DNA from 2 places in the Laceyella putida genome. Region 2 is predicted to be linked to the other one. Evidence: riboswitches for the same ligand, from Rfam matches in the RefSeq annotation. Region 2 holds a riboswitch; the other holds the start of a gene.
The links. Region 2 has a riboswitch for lysine ahead of ACFQNG_RS10005 (aspartate kinase). Riboswitches for the same ligand answer to the same signal wherever they lie in the genome.
Positions count from the first base shown of each region.

Region 1: it holds a riboswitch for lysine, as region 2 does, so the genes downstream of both, lysA (diaminopimelate decarboxylase) here and ACFQNG_RS10005 (aspartate kinase) in region 2, are expected to answer to the same signal.

Region 1 is NZ_JBHTBW010000052.1:47,110-55,134, forward strand. Features, by position in the region: gene ACFQNG_RS15725 (CidA/LrgA family protein) at 259-630, shown strand; gene ACFQNG_RS15730 (LrgB family protein) at 627-1,322, shown strand; gene ACFQNG_RS15735 (NAD(P)H-dependent flavin oxidoreductase) at 1,417-2,505, opposite strand; gene ACFQNG_RS15740 (hypothetical protein) at 2,613-3,482, opposite strand; gene ACFQNG_RS15745 (hypothetical protein) at 3,494-4,399, opposite strand; gene ACFQNG_RS15750 (DUF5682 family protein) at 4,344-4,877, opposite strand; gene ACFQNG_RS15755 (ATP-binding protein) at 4,874-5,968, opposite strand; lysine riboswitch at 6,148-6,338, shown strand; gene lysA (diaminopimelate decarboxylase) at 6,452-7,771, shown strand; gene ACFQNG_RS15765 (GNAT family N-acetyltransferase) at 7,890-8,025, shown strand, end outside.
Region 2 is NZ_JBHTBW010000024.1:12,494-20,518, forward strand. Features, by position in the region: gene ACFQNG_RS09985 (succinate dehydrogenase cytochrome b558 subunit) at 1-503, opposite strand, end outside; gene ACFQNG_RS09990 (ABC transporter ATP-binding protein) at 806-1,813, opposite strand; gene ACFQNG_RS09995 (ABC transporter permease) at 1,831-2,754, opposite strand; gene ACFQNG_RS10000 (ABC transporter permease) at 2,756-3,685, opposite strand; gene ACFQNG_RS10005 (aspartate kinase) at 3,855-5,084, opposite strand; lysine riboswitch at 5,203-5,388, opposite strand; gene ACFQNG_RS10010 (RNA ligase family protein) at 5,548-6,333, shown strand; gene ACFQNG_RS10015 (HD domain-containing protein) at 6,330-6,965, shown strand; gene ACFQNG_RS10020 (AAA family ATPase) at 6,970-7,428, shown strand; gene ACFQNG_RS10025 (SCP2 sterol-binding domain-containing protein) at 7,459-7,782, opposite strand; gene tatA (twin-arginine translocase TatA/TatE family subunit) at 7,915-8,025, shown strand, end outside.

The DNA.
Region 1 (8,025 bases), on a different contig from region 2:
TTGCAGATAAAAGCGGTTGAATAACCAGCATAGTTAACTGCTCTTTTTAGCTGTTCAGCCAGAGTCGAACAACCAGACAGAAGTTATCGCTTAAGTACAAGTTATTTCAAAAGTCGTTGATGAGCGGAAAAACCTTTCCCGATGAGCGCCGATGGACAAATGAAGCGAATGGGAAAACGGTTTTGGAGCGATCGCCATAGCCATTTCTCCATCAAAAAGATGGTTTTGAAATAGCTTCTAGTCAGAAAGAGGGAGTCTATGAAGATCTTCATTACCTTCGCACAAATATTGCTCATTTATCTCATTTTTCTTGCGGGGGAAGGGATTACTTACTTACTCAAGTTTCAAAAACTGCCCGGAAGTTTTGTGGGTTTGGTGATTCTGTTTTGCTTACTTAAATTTCGAGTCATCCGCTTGGAATGGGTGGAAAAAGGCGCTAAATGGTTGTTGGCGGAACTTTTGCTCTTCTTTGTCCCGCCAACCGTCGGGATTATTCAATTTCCGCAAATTTTTGGTCTAGAAGGCTTGCGAATGGTTGCTGTTGTCTGGATTAGTTTAGCTGTTGTGATGTGTATTACGGGACTTGTCGCCGAATTTTTGCAAAAGCGGAAGAAGGGAAAAGCCATATGAAGCACCTTTTGCTTGAAGCGTTGTTACTATTGCTCACCATTTTGATTTTTGTGGTGAGCAAAAAAATCAACTCCAAGATCACCCTTGTGCTTTTTTCACCCATTATTGTCACACCGCTTATGTTGATCATCATCTTGGAGTGCTTTCACATCCCCTACGGCACCTATGCTTCGGGAACCCAACTGTTAACCTATATGTTGGGTCCGGCCACGGTCGCTTTCGCTGTTCCCATGTACAAATTTCAAGATCTTCTTAAACAACATTTGAAGGAAATGATTATCAGCTTAAGCATAGGTTCATTTTTTGCCGTCATCACGTCCATTTTGCTTGCGCTTCTGTTCCGGCTAAGCAAAATCATGGTAATCAGCATTATTCCTCGTTCGGTTACCACACCGATCGCGATGGAATATGCCAAAACGCTTCACGGAAACCCTTCATTAACCGCTGTTTTTGTGATGATTACCGGCTTATCCGGCGTTGTATTGGGTCCGCTTCTCATCCGACTTCTTTCCTTGAAATCCCCCATTGCCAAAGGATTATTGATGGGAATGGGTGCACACGGCACTGGAACTTCCAAAGCGTTTGAACTGGGCGAGTTGGAAGGTACCTTTTCCAGTTTGGCCATGATCATTGGGGCCTTTATCACATTCATTTGGATTTTGTTATTACCCAATCTATCTTTCTTAATGTAATTAACCGGAAAAACGCGATTCGATCAGACAATGCATTTTTTGTTTATATCGCAAACCAATCTATACTACAATTCGGTTTATCTATATTGAATCACTATTGCCTATTATCTATTTCATTCAATCTTCCCAATAGTTTGCCAATCCCTTCTGTTATTTCTGTCATGAAGTCTTGAACAGTTGTCTCTTTAGCCAGGCGTATTCCTTGGCCCGCCCACATGGACATCCATTCAGGGCGTTGTTGTTGGGCTGCGGCTTGGCGGATTTTTTGTGTCAGGGCATGTTGATACGGGTAAGGCAAGGTTGTCGGCATCTGTTCAACCAAGTCCATCAGACGGTTATGCAATCCGCGGACGGCTTTACCCTTAATCGCTTGCGAAACGGCGGTCCGATCTTCTGAAGCTCGGAGCAACGCGTCTTTATATAAAGGGTGGGCGCCACTTTCTTTGCATGGGATAAAGGCTGTTCCCATCTGAGCGGCAGAGGCTCCCAAGGCGAAGCTGGCTACGATTCCCCTTGCATCCATGATGCCACCAGCCGCGATGATGGGAATACTGACGTGATCCGCCACTTGCGGCACTAATGCCATGGTTCCGATCAACGCTTCATGGTATGGATGCGCAAAGGTTCCGCGATGCCCTCCGGCTTCACTTCCTTGCGTGACAATCGCATCCACTCCGCTCCCTTCCAACCGGATTGCTTCAAGGACCGTTGTAGCCGTGCCGATGGTAAGAATCCCTGCCTGTTTGCATTTCTGAATCTTCTCTTTCGCCAACATCCCAAACGTAAAGCTGAAGACGGGAACACGCTCTTCTATAATAACGGCAAATTGCTCCTCAAACTGATCCTCATAAGCGCAAGTCAACTCTTCCGGCTCTATGCCCAACTCGTCACAAATGGGTTTGAGGCCGGTTTTTAGTTCAGTGCATACGTTGTTATCCGGGCTGTTATCATTTCCGGGAACAAATAAATTGACAGCAAATGGACGCGAAGTGCGCATGCGTATCTCCTTAATCTCTTCGCGCAATTTGGCTGGAGACAAATATCCGGCACCCAATGAACCCAATCCACCCGCATTGGATACAGCCGCGACTAATTCGGGTGTTGTGACCCCTCCCGCCATCGGGGCCAGAACAATCGGGTGTTGAACGGAACATAGCGAAGCAAATGTTGTTTGCTGAAACATCTTGCTACCCCCTTCTTTTCGCAAAACTAATTATATTGTAACAAAGCCGTCGCGGTCAGGCTTTGCAAAGAGAGGCACTCAAACGTATGTGCCACTCTTTGCACACTCTATCTCTCTTGTTTAAACACACTTAATTGTTCGTCCGTCCAAGCTGATTCATACACATGCAGGATCACGGCCTGTTTTAAATCCAATTGATTCGCGAAGATCAGCGGAATGAAAAATTGCTCCGTTTTGTAATAAAAGCAATAGGCCGGCCAGATTTGCTCTAATTGCTTCATGTTCATCCGGCTTGTGTTATTGAACAAGGTCCACCGTCTCGTCTTGTCGGATTCCTTGAGTCGGTCAAGATAAACCGCGCCCCGAGCCAATTTCAAGCACATCCGCCCCGAAAGGGAACGGACTAATTCATCTGCTTCGACATCGAGCTCGTTTGTTACCTTCACTCGGAACACGGGAAGATGGGTCGATTTATCAAGGGCAAAGTAGTGGTCGAATTGGCAATCTTCCACCTCAAACACACTTCTAAGCAACCGGGGCCGGATGGGGGTGGGAAAACAGGATTCTGGGATCCAGATCAGGACCCCCTCTTCTTTCTTTTTTTGTTGCTCCCATAGATGGACGATGATATAGCTGGTTTCATTCATTGTCATCAGAGAGAGGGGATATAAAGACCATTTGCTATTCTTTTTGCATTGTCGCTTCTTCGGTGGATCATAAGAATCAAGTTGGATAAATTGCCGTTTAAGCCAATCGCATTGCCGCAGCAACAAGAATAGTTGCGTGATTTGTTCTGGCCCTTGCTTGTCTGCTAGCTGTGTTAAATGATGGGACAGCTCGGGAAACCCCCATTCTTGCCAAAGAGTCGCCTGCTCGGCGATCTCCTGCATTTCCAAACGGGCGTGCTGTAAACCGGAGGCCAACAGAAACAGGAGTTGCTCTTCTAACTGTTCGATTAGCCTAACCATCTGTGTCATCGATTCCCTCCTCACCATTTCATCATGGGCCAAGTGTAGAGATACCGTGCATGCGTAGGAGAATCCAACGGAATAAAGGAGAGAACAGACAAAACCGGCTGATCGGTTAACAGGAGTTTGCCAAATAGCAACCCATCAGCAAACTCTTTGACCAGACGTTTCAAGCCACCTCTACTTTTTTCGGCAACACGCAACATGCGATGCTGTTGATCAATCGCATATACAACGTTTCCCGCTTGCACCAACAGCTTCGGATGAATCAGGGCACAAATCTCTTCTTGCGGGAATAAAGAGGAAGCTTGCTCTTGCAACTGAGTTAGCAGAGGTTGAAAAGAAGAAACCGCATAGGGCACCAACCGATCTAAATCGGTGTGCGTCAGTGTGCGCTGCCGGAAGGATTCCAGCTTGATTCGGCGTGGTTCCTGACCTGGATAGAGATAAGCTGAATCCGCTTCAAGCACTTGAAAGTAAGATGCCTTGGAAGATATGTTCATTTTTTGCGGGGTAATCTGCTTCTCCGCAAATAACGTTCCTTGATTCAAATCGATTAACATACTCGTCTCCACGATGAAGCCGGAAGTCAGGAGTTGGCGTTCATACCCCAACTCTACCAAGTTCAACCCGGATACTCGCTCCAGCTCTGTTTTGCGCCAAGTTTTTCCGACGAGCTCATCTAGCAAAACAGGGTTCTTTAAACCGTCTTGCAGATGTTTGCGGATCGCCGCTACGGTAAACCAAGCGTCGCTTAACAAACGGGCGATTTCGATTTGGTTCGTCGGGTGAAAATGCAACTCTTCTTTTAACGAGGTAAGAATATTACCCAGACGCCGGAGTTTATACGACTTCACAAACTCAGACAATTCAGCGAAAGTAGCGATACTTTGTTCGCTGACCATACTGTATCCTTGCTGGACCAACTCCGCTACCCCCTTTTCCACCAAGTGGAGCCCCGACGAAAGCAATGCCTCTTTTTCCGCCTTCGTCTTTTTGATCCGTTTGGGCCAGTCGTTCCATATACAGTGTGGTTCCCCGAGCCCACCATTCTCCTGTTTCAACACGTTCTCCAAGTTTCCGTGTCTCCATCATCCATGCGGAAGGAATATCGATGAAAGAACAATGGGCACCCAACAAGGATCCCGTGAAAATCGCCACAAACTCAGGTGAATAATCGCATATAGGGTAATACAACCGTTCTGGTTGCGGTGAGGTTTTATATGAATAAATCGCAACGGGAAGTTGCAGATCCTCTTCCAGCAAATGCGGAATCAACGGATTGGCATCGCTGGGCCCCTCGATCAAGATATGGCTGGGGCGAATTTGGTTAATCGCCCGCTGAACGTGATAAGCGCATGACGGAGAATGGTGGCGGATCGGTAAGAAATGAATGTGACTCATAATTGCTCCTTACATGTTTGATAAAAATCGGCCCACACCTGGCCTTCGCGGTCGCGAACGACGGTTTCCACATATTCCTTGACCACATCCAAGTCCGTGTCATCCTCTTTGGATACCGCACCAAACATGCTGCGCACCACTTCTTTCATTTGGATGGAGCCGTCTCCGAAGTAAGTAGAAAGAATCGCGCTGTTGGACATCACCGAAATCAATTCGGCTGTGCTTAACACGGTGGAAGGTTTTTTGATTTGCATTTGGCGGTCGATGGTTTTCCCGCGTCGTAATTCTTGGAATACGGTAGTCATCAGGCGCACGAGGTCAGGTGGGATTTGCGCTTCCAACCCCAAGCTGAGCATCTGCTCCTTGGCTCTTTCTTCCACCAACTTCATCTCTTGTTCCAAGTCAGTGAGCACAGGAATCACCACGAAGTTAAACCGGCGTTTTAATGCGGCGCTCATGTCGTTGACCCCTTTATCCGCCGTGTTTGCCGTCGCGATGACATTAAAGCCTTTTTCCGCATTGACTACAGTGTTCAATTCGGGAATTGCGATTTGCTTCTCAGACAAGATGGAGATCATCACATCTTGTATTTGCGAATGACAACGGGTTAACTCTTCAAATCGAACAAGCTTTCCTTGTTTCATGCCATCCATCATCGGGCTTTCCACCAACGCCTCCGTTGACGGGCCTTGCGCGATCAACATCGCATAATTCCATGTGTATTTGATCTGATCTTCATTGGTGCCGGATGTCCCTTGGACAATTAATTGAGAGGTTCCCGAAATCGCAGCGGATAGGTGTTCGGATAACCAACTTTTGGCGGTTCCTGGTTCACCCGCCAACATAAGCCCGCGATCCGATGCCAAGGTGGCAATTGCTACTTGTATCAAGGATCGATCTCCCCAGTATTTGGGCCGAATGCGGATTTTCTCTCCGTCTTTGGTAACCCATTCTTCTTCGGAACCTAAAATGAAACGTTCCACCATCCGTGGTGACAGCAGCCATCCTTGCGGTTTGGGATATGTATCTGCCAATTGCAAAGCTTCCAATTCTTTTTGACAGCGAATTTCTGCAGGGTAACGAACGGCCATAAGACGGTCCCCTCTCTGTTGTATGTATCTGTTGCGCTCACTTCTCTATCATCACATACCGAACTTATGTTCGCAATACATTGTAAAGAATGTGTTTAACCTCTTCACATCGAACCTATTGCGTGCTATACTAAAACACATTAATAAACCAACTGCATAAGCAAAACCTCATCATAACTTGATGAGGTAGAGGTTGCGACTTTTAATAGTACATGGCTTGAGATCCAGAGAAGATCCATGACAGCGATGGAAAGGAAAAGTCGCCGAAGTTCTCTTGCTTTCTCTGGGCAGGGGGGCTGGGTCTGTACCCGAACAGGGGCAGAACTGTCACGTATATCGATCCGCATATGCGTGGTGCGCTATCTTCAGGAGATATGGTTATGGTGCGGTTTTAATGAGGGATGCCGTCTATAGTCAGATGGTGTTTTTTATTTTGGCCCGACTGTATTCTCCTAATTTCATTCGTGATTGGGAGGTTTTTTTATGCCTTTATCTGGTACGAGCCGCATTGACGGGCGAGGCCATCTCACCATTGGTGGGTGCGATGCGATGGAATTGGCCAAAGAGTTTGGAACACCCCTTTATGTATATGATGAGGCGTTGATCAGGCAAAATAGCCGCCGTTTTGTCGAATCATTCAAACAAAGCGGTTTTGCTTTTCAAGTCGCTTACGCCAGCAAAGCCTTTAGCTGTATCGCCATGGCACAGCTGGCCGCCGAAGAAAACCTCTCTCTGGATGTCGTGTCCAGCGGTGAGTTGTATACCGCTCTCCAAGCCGGGTTCCCTGTTGAACGCATTCACTTTCACGGCAACAATAAAACGGAAGAAGAATTGCGGATGGCCCTCGAAGCGAATGTCGGGTGTTATGTCGTGGATAACTTCTATGAAATGGAGTTGCTCCATGATCTGGCGAGCACTGCCAACAAACGCGTCAATGTGATGCTCCGTCTTACACCCGGTATCGAAGTGCACACCCATGAATACATTTCCACTGGCCAAGAAGATTCGAAATTCGGCTTCGGTGTCTCCGATGGGCAAGCCATGCAGGCGATCCAACACGCGCTGGCAAAAAAACAGTTTAACCTCCTGGGCATTCATGTGCATATCGGATCGCAAATTTTTGATACGACCGGATTTGTGCAGGCGGTTCGGATCGTCAGGGCGTTTTTGGATCGGGTGCATGAAGAGATGGGGTATGAAGTACAAGTGCTTAACTTGGGCGGTGGTTTTGGCATCTCCTATACAAGCGAAGATGATCCGGTGGCGATCGAGGCCTTTGTGGAGACTATTACCCGTGAAGTGGCGGCCACATGGGATGAACGCGACTTGCCGAGACCGGAGATCTGGATTGAACCGGGTCGCAGCATCGTGGGAAATGCGGGTACCACGCTTTATACGATCGGTTCGATCAAAGAAATTCCGGGCATTCGCACCTATGTCGCTGTGGATGGTGGCATGACAGACAATATCCGTCCCGCGCTTTATCAAGCGAAATATGACGCGCTGCTTGCCAACAAAGCGTCGTTGCCGCCGGCGGAAACGGTATCCATCGCGGGGAAGTGTTGCGAGAGCGGAGACATGCTCATCTGGGACATCGCCCTGCCCAAAGTGAATAGCGGGGATATTCTTGCTGTTTTGTCGACTGGGGCCTATGGTTATTCCATGGCGAGCAATTATAACCGCCTGCGCCGTCCTGCCGTCGTCTTCGTCCAAGATGGCGAAGCGGAATTGGTTGTGGAGCGGGAAACCTATGAAGACCTGATCCGCAAAGACCGTAAAAGAGCTGTATTATCACAAATTTAGTTTTATAAATGAGAGAAGAGCCTGTCACTTGGTCAGGTTCTTTTTTGTTTTTTAGTAAAAACATTTTCAAATTAGGGAGAATTGGCTATAGTTAATATGGATACAGGAGGGAACGTTCATGTATACACCCGTTCGCTTTTTACAAGGAGATCAGGTATATTTGCGGCCGATTAGCGTCGAAGACACGGAATTGTATTTCCGCATGTTGTTCAATAAAGAAACAAGACGCCTCACCGGGACGCAAAAATGCTTCA
Region 2 (8,025 bases):
ATGAGGAACGTCCACATACCATTGGAAAAGTGGAAGACAGCCGCTATCAATCCGATCATATACAACACGAGGTTGACAGGATTTTGCAGAATCTCATAAGTCAAGTTCGCAAGCTGAGGAGCCGTCATGTCATAGAGCGCTACTTGAACACGGGTCTCCCATACATGCCACACGACATAGACAAGGGTGATGACGCCTGTGATCCGTTGCAGCATGAACATCCAGTTGCGGAAAGTACCGAAGTTGCCAACGTTGTTCTTGGCTTGCAATGCGATATACAGGCCATACACGCCATGGTAAAGGAGCGGCAAAAATATAAAAAAGATTTCCAGAACAGTGATGAACGGAATCCCCCATAGCCATTCCACTTGTTCAACAAACGCTTGTGCCCCTTCGGTGGCAGCATAGTTGGACAGTAAATGTTCTACCAAAAAAAAGCCCACCGGTATCACGCCCAGCAACGAGTGTAACCGACGGTTGAAGAAACTGCGTTCTCTGCTCATCATTTGCCTCCAATCTTGGACATAGTCGCAGTAGAGTCGTAGAGTTTCATCACTCTCTCAGACCGCTGACATCAAGTTGAGAAAGGGGTTTCAACTCGCTATTTATTTTACTCCCATCTAGTCGGAGGCGTCAAGGAATGTGACATCGCCACTCTTTATCTAAACGGCCCAGAAAACGCTTAACTCGCCCACTCCGGCGGTTTAACTCCGCGAAAAATGTAAAATAGGCGCGATGAAAAACACAAGCGGATTCATAAAAAGATCCCCCTTCCGAAGAAGGGGAATCCGACTCAACCCGTCATTCAAGAAGCGGACGACCGATGGATCATCACGGGCGGCGCCTCGGGATCTTCCAACCAACACGCCACCAGATGGGTATCAGATAGCCGCGTGAGCGGGGGCATCTCTTCATAACACGCATTCATCGCATAAGGGCAACGGTCGGCGAAGGGACACCCTTGCGGCGGCTCGTACAAATCCGGCGGCGAACCCGGGATCGGCCGCAACTCTTGGTCACGGGATTGATCCAAACGCGGCATCGATTGCAATAAGCCCCATGTATACGGATGATGCGCATCATGGAACAATTCGGTTACAGTTCCTGTTTCCACGACTTGTCCGCCATACATCACACTGACCCGGTCCGCCGTTTCGGCCACCACGCCCAAATCGTGCGTGATGAGAATAATGGAAGTGCCCATCTCCTGTTGCAATTCTTTCATCAACTCAAGAATCTGCGCTTGGATGGTGACATCCAACGCCGTCGTGGGCTCATCCGCAATCAGAACCTTTGGACTCATCGCCAGGGCCATCGCGATCATCACCCGTTGTCTCATCCCCCCGCTAAACTCATGCGGATATTGATCCAACCGCTTCTCGGGATGCGGAATGCCGACCCGATTGAGCATCTCGATGGCGCGCGCTTTCGCTTCCGTTTCCCCGATCTTCTGATGCCAGCGAAGGCCTTCCGTGATTTGCTTCCCGATCGCCATCGTCGGATTGAGTGAAGTCATGGGATCCTGAAAGATCATGCCAATTTCCGACCCACGAATGTGAAACATCTCTTTCTCACTAACTGGCGTCAAATCTTTCCCGTTATAGCGAATCTCCCCGCTTTTAATCTTTCCGGGAAATGGAAGGAGCCGCATCAATGCCAAGGCGGTCACACTCTTTCCGCTACCTGACTCCCCCACAATCGCCAAGGTTTCTCCCCGTTCCAGCGAAAAGGTGACGCCCCGCACCGCTTTCACCTCACCTTTGCCCACCTGAAACGAGACATGCAACGCTTTCACATCGAGTAACTTCTCCATCTTTTTCCCACTCCTCCCTATTTCCGTAGCTTTGGATCAAGCGCGTCGCGCAAACCGTCACCAAACGCGTTAAAGGCTAACATGGTTAAACACAAGAACAACGCAGGGAAAAAGAGGCGCCACCACTCTCCGGACAAGACCGTCACCAGCGAATCGTTTATCATGGTGCCCCAGCTCGCCACAGGCGCTTGCACACCCAACCCCAAGAAACTTAAAAACGATTCCGCAAAGATGGCGCTCGGCACCGTCAACGTTAACATGATAATGATGGGGCCCATCGCATTGGGAATGAGATGTTTGAACAGCAAACGGGCCGTCGTCGCACCAAGCGTTTGGGCTGCCAGCACATACTCCTGTTCTTTCAGCTGAAGCACCTGTCCCCGCACGAGCCGTGCCATGTTTAACCAACCCGTCACCGTGAGCGCGATAATAATCGTGCCCATGCCCGGCGGCAAAATCACCAGCAACAAGATGACCGTCAAGAGGTACGGGAGGCCCCAAAGCACATCAACAATCCGCATCATCACTTCACCTGTGCGTCCACCGCGATATCCGGCGATGCCGCCATAAATCACGCCGATGATCAGATCGATCAAGGCCGCCGCCAAACCGATCGTGAGCGAGATGCGCCCCCCTTCGCAGACCCGCACAAACACATCCCGGCCCAAATCATCCGTGCCAAACCAGTGCTCGGCAGACGGTGCCAAATTGCGCCCCGTTTGCAAATTTTGTTCATTGTATTCATACTCGGACAACATGGGCCCAAAAATCGAGAGTATGGCAATCATGACAATAAAAATGAGACCCAACATCGCCAAGACATTTTGCCTCAACCGACGCCAGCTGTCCCGCCAATACGACAAATGGGGGCGCCGGATCTGCTCCATCGCCCTCTCCGAACGCACCACGGGTTGAAAACGCGGATTCATCGCTGGTTCCATCTCATTTGCCCCCTTTAATCAACTGGATGCGGGGATCAATCCAACCATAAGCCAAATCGACCAAGAAATTGACCGCAATCAACAGGGAGGAATAAAACAGCGTGATTCCCATGATTAAGGGATAATCGCGATTGGAGATGCTCTCCACAAAATACTTGCCAATCCCCGGGATGGAGAAGATGCTCTCAATCACGAAACTGCCGGTCAACACCCCGACCGTCAGCGGGCCCAACACCGTAACCACAGGCAAAATCGCGTTGCGGACGGTGTGCCGCACAATCACCAAAGAAGGCGGCAGGCCCTTTGCTCTGGCCGTGCGGACATAGTCTTGCGTCAATACTTCCACCATGCCCGACCTCATCAGCCGGGTCACACTGGCCAGCGGAAACGCAGCGAGCGCAATCGTGGGCATCACGGTGGAAGCAAACCCTTCCCACGTGGCCACGGGCAAGAGCGCCCACTCGACTCCCAAATACTTTTGCAGCAAAGGGGCCAACACGAAGCTGGGAACGGAAATGCCCAACACCGCGATCAACATCGAGAAATAATCAAGCCATTGGTTTCTCCTGAGCGCCGCCATGACGCCCAAGGTTAAGCCGACCGCGACCGCCAGCAACAACGCTTGCGCCCCTAACTGCGCGGAGACCGGAAACCCTTCGGAAACAATCTCATTAATCGTGCGGGATTCGTATTTGAATGATGGCCCCAGATCAAACAACACCAAGTTTTTCATATAGTTGATATACTGAATGGGAAGCGGATCATCCAGTTGATAGTAAGCGTACAAATTTTTCAGCACTTCTTCAGGAAGCTTCTTTTCATTGCTGAACGGATCTCCCGGAATCGCTTTCATCATCATGAATGTGACCGTCGCAATCACCCAGAGGGTGAGAACCATCTGGATCAAACGGGTCATCACATATCTGGCCAAATAGCAACCCCTCCTAAATATATCCTTGTAAGCAACATATTTTTCAATTAATTTTATCATCACTCAAATTATTATTTTCGGTCAACAAATAATTTTATTGCCCTCTGTTTATTGTCTTGAAAATAAAGAAAAGGTGACCCCGCATAACACGGGATCACCTTTTCTTTATTTATACTTTCACTTCCACTTGATCCAAACCAAAAGCCGTGTGCAACCGGCGTGCCCCTTCCAGGGCCAGTTCACGCTCTACCACGCAGGAGATTTTAATCTCCGAGGTGGAAACCATTTTCACCCGAATGCCCGCTTCACTTAAGGTGGCAAACATCTTGGCGGCCACACCTGGGCGTGTCATCATGCCAACCCCAACTGCGGACACCTTGGCCAAGCCCGCTTCATATAAAATTTTGGCAAAGCCGAGTTCCGCTTGTGCCGCTTCCAGCACTTGGCGCGCTTCAAGACCTTCTTCTTCATTTACGCTAAAGGCTACATCGACCCGCTCATGATCATGTTCACTCTGAACGATGATATCCACATTGATATGCGCCTCCGCCAATAATCCGAATAATTTGGTTAGGGTGTTTTCATGATTTGGCAATCCCAACACCTTAATTCGCGCTACCTGCAAGTCATGTGCAATCCCTCTGACATTGTGTGAGGTTTCCATCGCATTTTCCTCCTTAACCCAGGTGCCGGGCTCATCGACAAAGCTAGAGCGCACCATTAATTGTACCTTATTTTGCAAAGCGGCTTCCACAGAGCGCGGATGGAGCACACCCGCTCCCAGATGAGCCAATTCCAACATCTCTTCGTATGAAATCTCGTCCATCTTTTGCGCCAAAGGAATGACACGTGGATCAGCGGTATAAACCCCCGTCACATCTGTATAAATCTCGCAATAATCGGCTTTTAAGGCAGAAGCCAGCACGACCGCCGTTGTGTCTGATCCGCCCCGCCCCAGCGTCGTAATCTCTTTATCTGGTGAAATCCCTTGAAATCCGGCGACAACCACGACTTCCCCTTGCTCCAACGCGTTCATGATCGTCTCCGTTTTCACGTCATTGACCATGGCCCGCCCATGGACATGATTCGTTTCAATTCCCGCTTGCCAACCAGTGAGCGAGCGCGCTTTCAGCCCTTTCTGATGCAAGGCCATGGACAACAAGGCGATACTTACCTGCTCTCCTGTCGTTAACAGCATATCCATTTCACGCGGAGAAGGGTGTGGACAAATCTCTTTGGCCATCCCAACCAAATGATCCGTAGACTTTCCCATCGCTGACACGACAGCAACACATTGCTTTCCTTGGGCATAGGTATGAGCTATGATCTCTGCTACAGCCTGAATCCGCTCAATGCTCCCTACCGAGGTACCACCAAACTTTTGCACCACGATGCTCATGGCTACTCTCCTCTCAATTCTACATGGCTAGCTAGAAAAGCCTGTAAATAAACAGAAAGACCACAGCAGAGAATCGCTCGCTGTCGCCTTTGTCGTCACGCTCCAGCTCGCTCATCTACTGCGGATTAGCGCTTCACAAAAGCAAAAAATCGCTTCTGTGACAGTCCTGCTCCTGTTCGGACGCAGTCCCAGCCTGCCTTCTGTCGGGTCTTCCAGCAAACTTCGGCGGCCTTTCCCTTTCCTTGTTCTTCAACGGCCCGTCCTCCAAACAAGTACTCATGAAATCCGCACCTCTACTCCACAAAGAGTGGCGAGAATTCTGATATAGTATTAATTTTTTTGATATTAACATAGCACAACCAAATTGGCAAGGTGAAAAAACACTCTTTTTTTCATGACTTTTAACGATATATTATTTATTATTAATATAAAAAATGATTAAAAAGTAAAAGGTGAACCCTATATGGAACCCATGATCAAGTACCCGCGCACGCGACATTTGTCTGGCTCAGGGCTACAGCCTGGCGATGAGGATTTAACCGTCGCCTCCTATCAAGAGTTGATCGGACAACCGATTGTCATCGAAGAGAAAATGGACGGGGCCAATGCCGGCATCAGCTTCGGCCGGGACGGCACCTTGCTACTGCAAAGCCGTGGCCATTACTTGACGGGAGGCCCACGGGAGCAGCAATTTGCCTTGCTCAAAAGCTGGGCCCACCGTTATGCCCACGAACTGTGGGATTTGTTGCAAGATCGTTACATCATGTACGGTGAATGGATGTACGCCAAACACACTGTCTTTTATACGGATTTGCCCCATTATTTTTTGGAATTCGACATCTATGACAAACAAGCCGGCATTTTTCTATCCACCGCCAGACGGCGTGAATTCCTGGCTCGAGCGCCCTTTGTCGTTTCGGTAAGGGTGCTGTATGAAGGCATCGCCCCGCGAAAAAAACCACTGGCGGATTGGATTGGCTCCTCGCCCTTTATTGCGGTCGACCATTTGGAGAAACTGAGACACCTGGCCACCCAACTCAAGCTTCAGCCTGAGCTGGCTATAAGGGAGACCGATCACTCCGGATTGATGGAAGGGTTATATATTAAGGTAGAAGAACATGGCCGCGTGAAAAACCGTTACAAATGGGTACGTTCCGGTTTTTTGCAAACGATCATCGACTCCGAGTCGCACTGGATGAACCGACCCCTCATCCCCAATCAATTGCGGAAAGGGGTGAGCTTATTTTGATTGATGGAAACGCATCGGGCAACCGCCGGCACATTCTGCATGAATTCCCTTGGTTGCAAGCTCTCAGCCAAGTCCCGCAAGATCCGGAGTATCATGGGGAAGGGGATGTGCTCACCCACACCTGGATGGTGGTGGATGAACTCAGTCAGCTTCCCGCTTGGCAAATTCTGCCTCATGAAGAGCAATCCCTGCTATTCATGGCCGCCCTCTTCCATGATATCGGCAAGGAACCCTGTACACAAATGGGCGAAGATGGCCGCTTTCACGCTCCCCACCACGCCAAAGTGGGCGCACAGATGATACGGGAGAAAATGTTTTCCCTCCCAATCCATACCAGGGAAAATCTGGTGCAGCTTGTCCGTTACCATGGCTTACCTTTATGGTTTTTTGAGAAACCCGATCCCGAGAGAGCGGTGATCACCGCCAGTTGGCACATTCGCCTCGATTGGGTCGCCTTGCTCGCGGAAGCGGATGTGCGCGGACGAATCTGTCCAGATCAACCGGAGTTGTTGGAACGCATCGAAATCTTTCGCCAATATGCCACCGAATTGAAATGCTACACCCAACCCCTGCCCTTTGCCAATGCGCATACGCTTCCGTTATTTTCGGAACGCCCATCTCCAAGCGACTGACGTATTGTATGACGATACCCGGTGTGAAGTGATCCTGATGTCCGGTTTGCCCGGAGCGGGAAAAGATACGTGGATCAGCCAAACCCATCCCGATCTCCCGGTCATTTCCCTTGACCAAATCCGGCGCGAACACGGCATTTCCCCCACCGCCAACCAAGGGGAGGTGATCCAAATCGCCAAGGAGCAAGCCAAAGTCCTGTTGCGGCAAAGGCAATCATTCATCTGGAACGCAACCAATCTCACCCGCCATTTGCGCGATCCGCTCATCGATCTGTTCGCCGCCTATGGCGCGCGCATTACGATCGTGTATATGGATGCGCCACTCGATCTCTTGCTCTCCCGCAACCGGAAGCGCAAACACGAGGTGCCTGAGGCGGTGATCCGGAAATTGGTGCGGAAATTGGAAGTGCCCACACTTACGGAAGCGCATCATGTGGAGTGGATCACAGCCAAACAAGCCTGACCTCCATCCCGAGGTATCAGGCTTGTTCATTTAAGCGGCGTAATGTTTTAACACTTTTTGCAAGCGAAGGGCGGCCTCAACCGAGCCTTTCACTTTCAATTTGCCCATCATCAGGGCGGTCGTTGCCCCCAACTTCCCGGTCACGAGCTTCACTAGGACCTCATCTTTGATCACCAGCGTGCAAGTGGGCTCCCACTTGCTTTCCTCTGTCCACTCCGCTTTGCCTTCACTTAAACGCACTTGGTAAGTCCCGCTGGTCAGCTCCAATTGATACACATCATCCAATTGGGCAATCCCGGCAGGGTCTTGGTTGATTTTTTCAGCCAATGAAGCGAACATGTGAATTAAGTCCACAGCATTCCTCTCCTCTTCTTCATTCTAACTTGATTATAAAGCAAAAAAAGCTTTACTTGGCATCTTTCTCATGAAGAGATATAATGGCTAAAGAATATCTCAGGCAATACCTGCCTGTTGGAGCGTGAAATTATGGCTGGCATCGGTTTACCAGGACTCATCGTCATTTTGGTTGTCGCTTTATTGCTTTTCGGACCCAAAAAGCTGCCTGAATTGGGGCGCGCGACCGGACAAACGTTAAAA